DNA from 3 places in the Allobosea sp. 05T438 genome. Region 2 is predicted to be linked to each of the others. Evidence: predicted binding sites of a transcription regulator. Region 2 holds the regulator's gene; each other region holds the start of a gene.
The links. The regulator LexA, encoded in region 2, represses DNA repair genes until DNA is damaged. The targets are predictions, from matches to a motif close to TGTTCNNNNTGTGTTCNG.
Positions count from the first base shown of each region.

Region 1 (3,276 bases), on a different contig from region 2:
GAGGCGCCCGTGTAGCGCACGGCCGTCGGGAACATCTCGGCCAGCGCCGTGCCGAGCGGTCCGTAGGTGAAGCCCATCAGCGACAGCCCGACGACGAAGAAGGCGAGCACACCGAGCGTGCTGCCAGAGCCGAAGAGCGGCGCCAGCAAGAAGCCGAAGATGGCAATGCCGAGCGTCGTCGCCAGGAGGGTCTGGCGCCGGCCGAAGCGATCGGCGAGCACGGCCGAGACCGGGATGGTCAAGCCGAAGAACACGACGCCGATCATCTGCAGCGGCAGGAACTGGTCGCGCGAGAAGCCGAGCTTGGTCGTGCCCCAGCTCAGCGAGAACACGGTCATCAGGTAGAACAGCACGAAGGTCGCGAGCGCCGCGAAGGTGCCGCAGAGCAGCGCGAGCTTGTGTTCGGCGAAGATGCTGATGAAGGGCACGCGCACCCGCTCGTGCTTGTCCATCGCCTTGCGGAAGGCCGGGGTCTCGCTGATGCGAAGGCGGACATAGAGCCCCATGAAGACCAGCAGCGCGCTGGCGATGAACGGGATACGCCAGCCGAAGCTGAAGAACTGCTCGTCGGTCAGGAGCGCATCGAGCGCAAGGAAGCTGCCAGTCGCAAGGATGAACCCCACGGGCGCGCCGAGCTGCGGGAACATGCCATACCAGGCTGACTTGCCCGGAGGGGCGTTCTCGGTCGCCAGCAGCACCGCTCCGCCCCACTCGCCGCCGAGTCCCAGCCCCTGCCCGAGCCGGCAGAGCGCCAGCAGCAGCGGCGCGAGTACGCCGACGGCGGCATAGGTCGGCAGCATGCCGATGGCGACGGTCGAGAGCCCCATCGTCATCAGCGCCGCGACGAGCGTCGCCTTGCGGCCGATCCGATCGCCGAAATGGCCGAAGATGGCGGCGCCGATCGGCCGCGCGAAGAAGGCGATCGCGAAGGTCGCGAAGGACTGGAGCATCGCGGAGGTAGGATCGCCGCCCGGGAAGAACAGCTTCGGGAACACGATCACCGCAGCCGTCGCATAGATGTAGAAGTCGAAGAACTCGATCGTCGTGCCGATCAGGCTGGCCAGCAGGATACGGCGCGGCGAGTTCGGGGCCGTTTGGGCGGGGGCGGAGGACACGTTGGCAACTTTCGAAAACAAATGGAGATTCCCGGCGCAATAACAGGAAACAGCAGGCGCCGGGATGGGGAACGCAGCGCCTTGGTATGCGCATAGCGCATGCAATAACGGCTCAACGAAACTCAGACCAATAAAATAGCATGACCAGAGACATAAAAAGCCACTCCTGCCACAAGCTGACATCTGGAACAAAAAAAGAACTTGCTGACAGGAACAAAGAGTGATCATTCTCCTGTCAAGACTGATTGAGATGTCCCCTTAGCCCTGTCATAAGGAGCCCGAACCGTGAATCAGGCTAATCTCAGACTCGTGGAAGGCTCCTCGATGGACAAAGCCAAGGCGCTCGATGCAGCGCTCTCCCAGATCGAACGCGCCTTCGGCAAGGGTTCGATCATGCGGCTCGGCAAGAACCCGCAGTCGATCGAGATCGAGACGATCTCGACGGGCTCGCTCGGGCTCGACGTCGCGCTCGGCGTCGGCGGTCTGCCGAAGGGGCGTATCATCGAGATCTACGGGCCGGAATCCTCGGGCAAGACCACGCTCGCGCTCCACACCATCGCCGAGGCGCAGAAGAAGGGCGGTGTCTGCGCCTTCGTCGACGCCGAGCATGCGCTTGACCCCGTCTACGCCCGCAAGCTTGGCGTCAATCTCGACGACCTGCTGATCTCCCAGCCCGATACCGGCGAGCAGGCGCTCGAGATCACCGACACCCTCGTCCGCTCCGGCGCGATCGACGTGCTCGTCATCGACTCCGTCGCCGCGCTGACCCCGCGCGCCGAGATCGAGGGCGAGATGGGCGAGGTCCAGCCCGGTCTGCAGGCCCGCCTGATGAGCCAGGCGCTGCGCAAGCTCACAGCCTCGATCTCGCGCTCGAACTGCATGGTGATCTTCATCAACCAGATCCGCATGAAGATCGGCGTGATGTACGGCTCGCCGGAGACCACCACCGGCGGCAACGCGCTGAAGTTCTACGCCTCGGTGCGCCTCGACATCCGCCGCGTCTCGACGCTCAAGGAGCGCGACGAGGCGACCGGCAACCAGGTTCGCGTCAAGGTCGTCAAGAACAAGGTCGCGCCGCCCTTCAAGCAGGTCGAGTTCGACATCATGTTCGGTGAGGGCATCTCGAAGGTCGGCGAATTGATCGATCTCGGCGTCAAGGCCGGCATGGTCGAGAAATCCGGCGCCTGGTTCTCCTTCGACAGCCAGCGCCTCGGCCAGGGCCGCGAGAACGCCAAGACCTTCCTCAAGAACAACCCCGATCTCGCCGCGAAGATCGAGGCCACGATCCGACAGAACTCGGGCCTCGTCGCCGACCGCATCCTAGATCAGGCGAACCCCACCGACGACGATCTCGACGAGGGGGAAGCCTGAGCCTGAGCGCTCCGGCACTGAACGATGCAAGGGCGGCCTTCGGGCCGCCCTTTTCGTTTGAGAATAAGGCCTTGCCAGATGTGCGCTGCATCAAGCTTTCTGGACAGCGGCGAGCCGCCTGACTAGAACCGGACCTTCCCGCCGGGCGCGCCCGGTCTCCTGCCCAAGATTCAGAGCGCAAACAGCGATGAGCGGCGTCAACGATATCAGGTCGACCTTCCTCGACTACTTCAAGTCCAACGGCCATGAAGTCGTGCCGTCGAGCCCGCTCGTGCCGCGCAACGACCCGACGCTGATGTTCGCCAATTCGGGCATGGTGCAGTTCAAGAACGTCTTCACCGGGCAGGAGAAGCGTCCCTATTCCCGTGCCACCACCGCCCAGAAATGCGTGCGCGCCGGCGGCAAGCACAACGACCTCGACAATGTCGGCTACACCGCGCGCCACCACACATTCTTCGAGATGCTGGGTAACTTCTCCTTCGGCGATTATTTCAAGGAGCAGGCGATCCACCACGCCTGGACCCTGGTCACGCGCGAGTTCGGCCTGCCCAAGGACAAGCTCCTCGTCACGGTCTACTCCGAGGATGACGAGGCGCATGGCCTCTGGAAGAAGATCGCCGGCCTGACCGACGACAAGATCATCCGCATCCCGACTTCGGCCAATTTCTGGCGCATGGGCGACACCGGCCCCTGCGGCCCCTGCTCCGAGATCTTCTTCGATCACGGCGACCATATCTGGGGCGGCCCGCCCGGCTCGCCCGAAGAGGACGGCGACCGCTTCATCGAGATC
Region 1 is NZ_JBFTKQ010000001.1:234,462-237,737, forward strand. It holds gene AC1DIN_RS01185 (MFS transporter) at 1-1,115, opposite strand, end outside; gene recA (recombinase RecA) at 1,440-2,486, shown strand; gene alaS (alanine--tRNA ligase) at 2,674-3,276, shown strand, end outside.
Region 1: the regulator LexA is predicted to act here: its motif matches at 1,300-1,317, upstream of recA (recombinase RecA).

Region 2 (3,276 bases):
GTTGGTGGCTCCGGGCGAGCCGGTCGGGCGCGACCAGATCGTCGCCTCGAACTCCTTCTCGCTCGCTGCACTGGTCGAGAAGGCCGGCGGTGCCGTTCTCGATCTCGGCATCGCCCGCGACGACCACGCCGACCTCGCGGCCAAGATCGGCCAGGCGCGGGACGCCGACGCCGACGTCCTCGTCACGCTCGGCGGGGCCTCGGTCGGCGCGCATGACCTCGTGCAGGAGGCGCTGACGCGGGCCGGCATGTCGCTCGGCTTCTGGAAGATCGCGATGCGGCCGGGCAAACCCATGATGACCGGCCGACTCGGCCGCATGGTCGTGGTCGGCTTGCCCGGAAACCCGGTCTCCTCGATCGTCTGCGGCCATCTCTTTGTCCTGCCGCTGATCGAGGCTCTGCTCGGCATTGGGGAGGCCGACCGCGACCGCAGCATCCCCGCCCGCCTCGGCCGTGACATGCCGGCCAATGACGAGCGCGAGGACTATCTGCGCTCGGAGCTCGCACTGACGCCGGATGGCTGGGTGGCGACGCCCTTCGACCGGCAGGATTCCTCGATGCTCGGCACGCTGGCACGGGCGCAGGCATTGACGATCCGGCCTGCCCATGCCGCGCCGGCAAAAAAAGGCGACATCTGCCGCATCCTGCCGCTGCGCTAGATCACCGCTCATCCTGTCGGACGCGATCGTAGCGATCTGTATAGGGTTATCGCATCGGATCTGCCCGAAAAGTGGATTCCACTGTTCGCTTCGATGCCGGAGCCCGCTTGCGGAACACAAGTGGAACGCGTATGGTGTTCCTGCTTTGTTTCGAATCTAGCCTTCGAGAAGGCCGGCGGGGATCATGCTGACACGCAAGCAACACGAACTCCTGCGCTTCATTCAGGAACGCTTGCGTGAGAGCGGGGTGCCGCCCTCCTTCGACGAGATGAAGGATGCGCTCGATCTGCGCTCCAAGTCGGGCATCCACCGGCTGATCATGGCGCTAGAGGAGCGCGGCTTCATCCGTCGCCTGCCCAACCGGGCGCGTGCGCTCGAGATCATCAAGATGCCCGACGGGCTCGGCGCCCCGCAGCAGCGGCAGCGTTTCAACCCTGCGGTCGTCCAGGGCGGCCTCGGCTCGCAGCCGAATCTCACCAAGCCACGCCCTGCGTCCGATGAGGACAGCCGCTCCTCCATCGCGATCCCGGTCATGGGCCGCATCGCCGCCGGCACGCCGATCTCGGCGATCCAGAACCGTAGCCACACCGTCTCGCTGCCGCCCGACATGCTCGGCTCCGGCGAGCATTACGCGCTGGAAGTGCGTGGTGACTCGATGGTCGAAGCCGGCATCCTCGACGGCGACACCGTCATCATCCGCAAGCAGGATTCGGCCAATACCGGCGACATCGTCGTGGCGCTGATCGATGATGAGGAAGCGACGCTGAAGCGGCTGCGCAAGCGCGGCTCCTCGATCGCGCTCGAAGCCGCGAACCCTGCCTATGAGACGCGCGTGCTCGGGCCGGACCGGGTCAAGATCCAGGGCCGCCTCGTCAATCTGATGCGGCGCTACTGAAGGCGCTCGACCTCGGCTTCGCCGTCGGCGGAAGCCGGTGTCACACTCGGAGGCGCTGTCGAGGCTTGCGCAGGGCGCTGCTCACGGCGGCGGCTCCAAGGGCGGTCGGCAGCGTTCTGCTCCGAGACATGGCTGCTCCACCCCGATCCTGTTCGATAGAGCGAAGTCGCGCCGTCGCGCGATAACGCCATTCGCTCGATCAGCCGTGCCTTGCAGGTTCCGCTCCAGGGGATGGCGGTGACGACGAGGTCAGCCCGCATGCAGTCCTCGATAAGCGCCAACCTGTCGCGCGTGTAGGAAACGGTGCGCTGATCCGGCGTCCGTGCGACGCAGCCGAGCGCATCGCAGCTAATGCCGGCCCGCAGCGTCGGATCGTCCGGCGAACGGCGATCGCCATCAGCAGCGAGCCATTGCTGCAGCACGAAACGGCTCGGCTTGCCCGCAATCGCGAGGCGGCCATCCGGGCCCCGCACCGCCAGCCCCGAACCGTCGCGTTCGATCAGGATTTCCGGCCGCTCCGGCTTGCCGGCGATGGCCACGCCGAGCAGGAGCGGCAGCGCCGCCAGCCAGCGCCAGGGCGTGGTCCAGAGCGTCAGCCACAGCAGCGCCAGCACGAAGCAGGTCAGCACCGCCGGCCCGAAGGCTGCGATCATCACCGTGGAATGGTCGATGCTTGCGACCCAGTGCGCCACCTTGAGCACGACATCGGAAGCCAGCCCCATCAGCGCCCAGGCGGGCCAGTCCAGTCCGAAGGGGTAAGCCAGCACGCCGAAGACGGCCGCCGGCATGACGAAGAGCGAGACGAAGGGCAGCGCCATCGCATTGCCGAGCAGGCCGAAGGGATTGAAGGTCTGAAAATGATAGGCGCCGAAGGGCGCTGTCGCGGCCGTTGCCAGCAACGTGGTGACGACGATGCCGAGTGCCGCGGCCCAGACCGGCCCAAGCGGCCACGGCAAGCTGGGCGGCGGCTGGGAGCGCTTTCGGCTCTCCCAGCGTTCGGCAAAGGCGATCAATGCCGCGACGGCTCCGAAGGACATCTGGAAGCTCGGCCCGAGCAAGGCCTCCGGCTCGCGCAGGAGCACGATCATGGCCGCAAGCGCGAGATTGCGCATGCTCAGCGCCGCACGATCGACAAGGATCGCGCCGAGCATCACCAGCGTCATGATCAGCGAGCGCTCGGTCGCGACATCGCTGCCCGAGAAGATGCAGTAGGCGGTCGCGCCGAACATCGCTGCGGCCGCTGCGATCTTCTTGATCGGCCAGCGCAGCGCGGCGGTCTGGGAGAGCGCCAGCAGGGCGCGCACCAGCCAGAAGATCGTCCCGGCGGCGAGCACCATGTGCAGGCCGGAGATCGAAACGATGTGGTAGATGCCGGCGGCGCGCAGGTCGTTGTTCGTTGCCTCGGTGATCAGCCCGCGCTTTCCCGTAACGAGGGCGGCGGCGACCGCTCCACCCTGTCCGCCACCGCCTTCCGCGATGCGTTGGGTCAAGGCATTGCGCGCCCTGTCGATGGCGACATCGACGGCAAGACGCGTCGGCATCGGATGCGGCGATGGCACCAGGGCAATCTTGCCCGCGATGCTGCCGACTGCGCCAATGCCCCGGAAGAAGGCATCGCGACCGAAATCGTAGCCGCCGGCCCGTGCCGGCCCGGGCGGAGGCAGCAGCCGCGCCGTCGCGACGACATGATCGCCCGGCGCCACGGAACCGGCGCGGATATTGA
Region 2 is NZ_JBFTKQ010000005.1:144,803-148,078, forward strand. It holds gene AC1DIN_RS13275 (molybdopterin molybdotransferase MoeA) at 1-658, shown strand, start outside; gene lexA (transcriptional repressor LexA) at 843-1,553, shown strand; gene AC1DIN_RS13285 (ComEC/Rec2 family competence protein) at 1,547-3,276, opposite strand, start outside.

Region 3 (3,276 bases), on a different contig from region 2:
TGCCCGAACGGGCTCGCTCCCACCACCTCGACAACGATGCAGATCGCGCTCGGCGACGCGCTGGCGGTGGCGCTGCTGGAAGCGCGCGGCTTCTCGCGGCAGGACTTTTTCGTCTATCACCCCGGCGGCAAGCTCGGCGCCCAGCTCAAGACCGTCGAGAGCATCATGCATCGCGGCGCCGATCTGCCGCTGATCGGGCTCGACACGCTGCTGCCGGACGTCATCGCGATGATCTCGGCGAAGAGTTTCGGCTGCGCCGTGGTGATGGATCTGGACGGCAAGCTCGCCGGCGTCGTCACCGATGGCGATCTGCGCCGCAAGGCCGCGATGGGCGGCGGCGGCTCGCTGCGCGCACGCGATATCATGACCGCCAACCCGCGGCGCATCGGGCTCGATACGCTCGCCGTCGAGGCGCTGGAGCTGGTCAACCGCATGCGGATCACCGCGCTGATCGTGGTCGATGAGCAGGAGCGGCCGGTCGGGCTGGTCCACGTCCACGACCTGCTGGCGATGGGCGTGGCGTAGTCCCCGCGCGGGGACTGCGGAGCTTTGTCCTGTCCGCGATTCTCGGGTCCTGCGCTTCGTTCCGCCCGGGAATGACGGTGCGGTTCGTTTCGCGCGAAATGCTCTTGCCACGGGCACGCTGCGACCTATCTAAAGCTGTAGAGACTACAGCTTTAGAGGTGACGCCATGGCCGTGACGGACAAGCTCGAACGCGTGATGCCGATCGGCATGTTGGCGGAACGCACCGGGGTCAAGGTCGAGACGATCCGCTATTACGAGCAGGTCGGACTCCTGCCGCCGCCGGAGCGGTCCGAGGGCAATCAGCGCCGCTACGGCCGGCGCCATGCCGAACGGCTTGCCTTCATCAAGCATGCGCGGGATCTCGGCTTCGCCGTCGACAATATCCGCACGCTGCTCAGACTCTCCGATACGCCCGGCATCGCCTGCGACGAGGCGCATGCGATCTCGGTTTCGCACCTTGAAGAGGTGCGGGACAAGATTGCGAAATTGCGTTCGCTGGAGAAGGAGCTGGAACGGATCGCGACCACCTGCTCTGGTGGCGTCGCCGCCAGCGACTGCGCGATCATCGAGGCGCTGGCCGATCATGGGCAGTGTAGCCACGCGCGCCATTGAAGTGGGGCAGCGGGCGAAAATGTCGATTGCCTCTCGTTTCAGGGGCGGAAGGACTTAAATAGGAATCGTGCCGAGCGGCCTTTCGCGCCGCCGCCACGACGGTTCTGCAGGAGGGCGCGCTATGCCGGGATGGCCCATGCCGAAGGGAGGACAGCCCCGAAAGGGGAACAAATCCCGATTCTGCCGGCGTCCGCGATTCGGCCTCGCTTCGTTCCAGAGTCGTTCTCGCCAGGCTCGTTCCTGATTCCCGTCCACGCTCCCGCCCGCATGGGCGGGCGAGATGATCGGCTCCGTCGCCTTGCTTCCGTTTCGTTCGCTGCCGCCCGCCGTCCGCGCCCATGGTGTGACGGCGGTGCTCGGCCCCACCAATACCGGCAAGACCCATCTCGCCATCGAGCGCATGGTCGCTCACCCGACGGGAATGATCGGGCTGCCGCTGCGATTGCTGGCGCGCGAGGTCTACCAGCGCGTGGTCGACAAGGTCGGCCCCGAGGCTGTCGCCCTCGTCACCGGTGAGGAGAAGATCAAGCCGGAGCGGCCGCGCTTCTGGGTCTGCACGGTCGAGGCGATGCCGCGCGACCTCGCGGTCGATTTCGTCGCGATCGACGAAGTCCAGCTCGCTTCCGACCTCGACCGCGGTCATGTCTTCACCGATCGGCTGCTCAACCGCCGCGGCCGGGCCGAGACCATGCTGATCGGCGCGGGCACGGTGCGCCCGCTGATCGAGCAGCTCATCCCCGGCGTCAACGTCGTCTCGCGCCCGCGCCTGTCCAGCCTGACCTTCGCCGGCGACCGCAAGATCACCCGGCTGCCGCCGCGCTCGGCCATCGTCGCCTTCTCGGTCGAGGAGGTCTACGCCATCGCCGAGCTGATTCGCCGGCAGAAGGGCGGGGCGGCCGTCGTGCTCGGCGCGCTCAGCCCACGCACCCGCAACGCGCAGGTCGAGATCTACCAGTCCGGCGACGTCGATTATCTCGTCGCCACCGACGCGATCGGCATGGGGCTCAATCTCGACGTCAATCACATCGCCTTCGCGGCGGACAGAAAGTTCGACGGGCATCACTACCGCAAGCTCAATCCGGCCGAATTCGGCCAGATCGCCGGTCGCGCCGGGCGGCATCTGCGCGACGGCACCTTCGGCACCAGCGGGCGCTGCCCGCCCTTCGACGCGGAATTGGTCGAGGCGATCGAGAATCATCGCTTCGAGCCGGTGCGCCAGATGCAGTGGCGCAATTCCGACCTGGACCTGCGCTCGATCGCCGGCCTCACCGGCACGCTCAACATCCAGCCCTCGGAACCCGGCCTGACCAGGGCGCTGATCGCCGAGGACATGACGACGCTGGAGGTGCTGTCGAGGGACCCGGATGTCGCGTCGCTGGCGCATGGGCGTGCTGCGGTCGAGCGGCTCTGGGAGGTCTGCGGCCTCCCCGATTATCGCAAGATCTCGCCGATGCAGCACGCCGATCTCGCGACGACGCTGTATCTCAGGCTGATGCGCCATGGCCGGCTCGATGCCGACTGGTATGCGGTGCAACTCGCCTCGCTCGACCGCACCGATGGCGAGATCGATACGCTCTCCGCCAGGATCGCGCAGGTGAGGACTTGGACCTATGTTGCCAATCGTCCTGACTGGTTGCCTGATCCAGAGCATTGGCAGGGGATGGCTCGTCTTGTAGAGGACAAGCTGTCGGACGCTCTGCACGAGCGTCTCGCTAGCCGATTTGTCGATCGGCGCACCAGCGTGCTGATGCGCCGCTTGCGGGAGAATGCGATGTTGGAGGCTGAGGTCACCGCGACGGGCGACGTGCTCGTTGAGGGCCAGCACGTGGGAATGCTGCAGGGCTTCCGCTTCACAGCGGACCCGAAAGCGGGTGGGGCCGAGGTCAAGGCTCTGAACCTGGCGGCGATGAAGGCGCTAGGCGCCGAGATCGAATCGCGAGCGGCGCGCGTCGTGCTGGCGGGCGACGATGCCTTCGTGCTGTCGCATGACGGGCTGGTGCGCTGGACCGGCGAGCCGGTGGCGCGCCTGGTTGCCGGCGAGAAGGTGCTGGAGCCGCGCCTGCGCCTGCTGGTTGAGGAGCATCTGTCCGGTCCTGCGCGTGAGCAGGTCGAAGGCCGGCTCAGTCTCTGGCTGAAGA
Region 3 is NZ_JBFTKQ010000009.1:62,778-66,053, forward strand. It holds gene AC1DIN_RS18405 (KpsF/GutQ family sugar-phosphate isomerase) at 1-525, shown strand, start outside; gene AC1DIN_RS18410 (MerR family transcriptional regulator) at 719-1,138, shown strand; gene AC1DIN_RS18415 (helicase-related protein) at 1,419-3,276, shown strand, end outside.
Region 3: the regulator LexA is predicted to act here: its motif matches at 1,348-1,365, upstream of AC1DIN_RS18415 (helicase-related protein).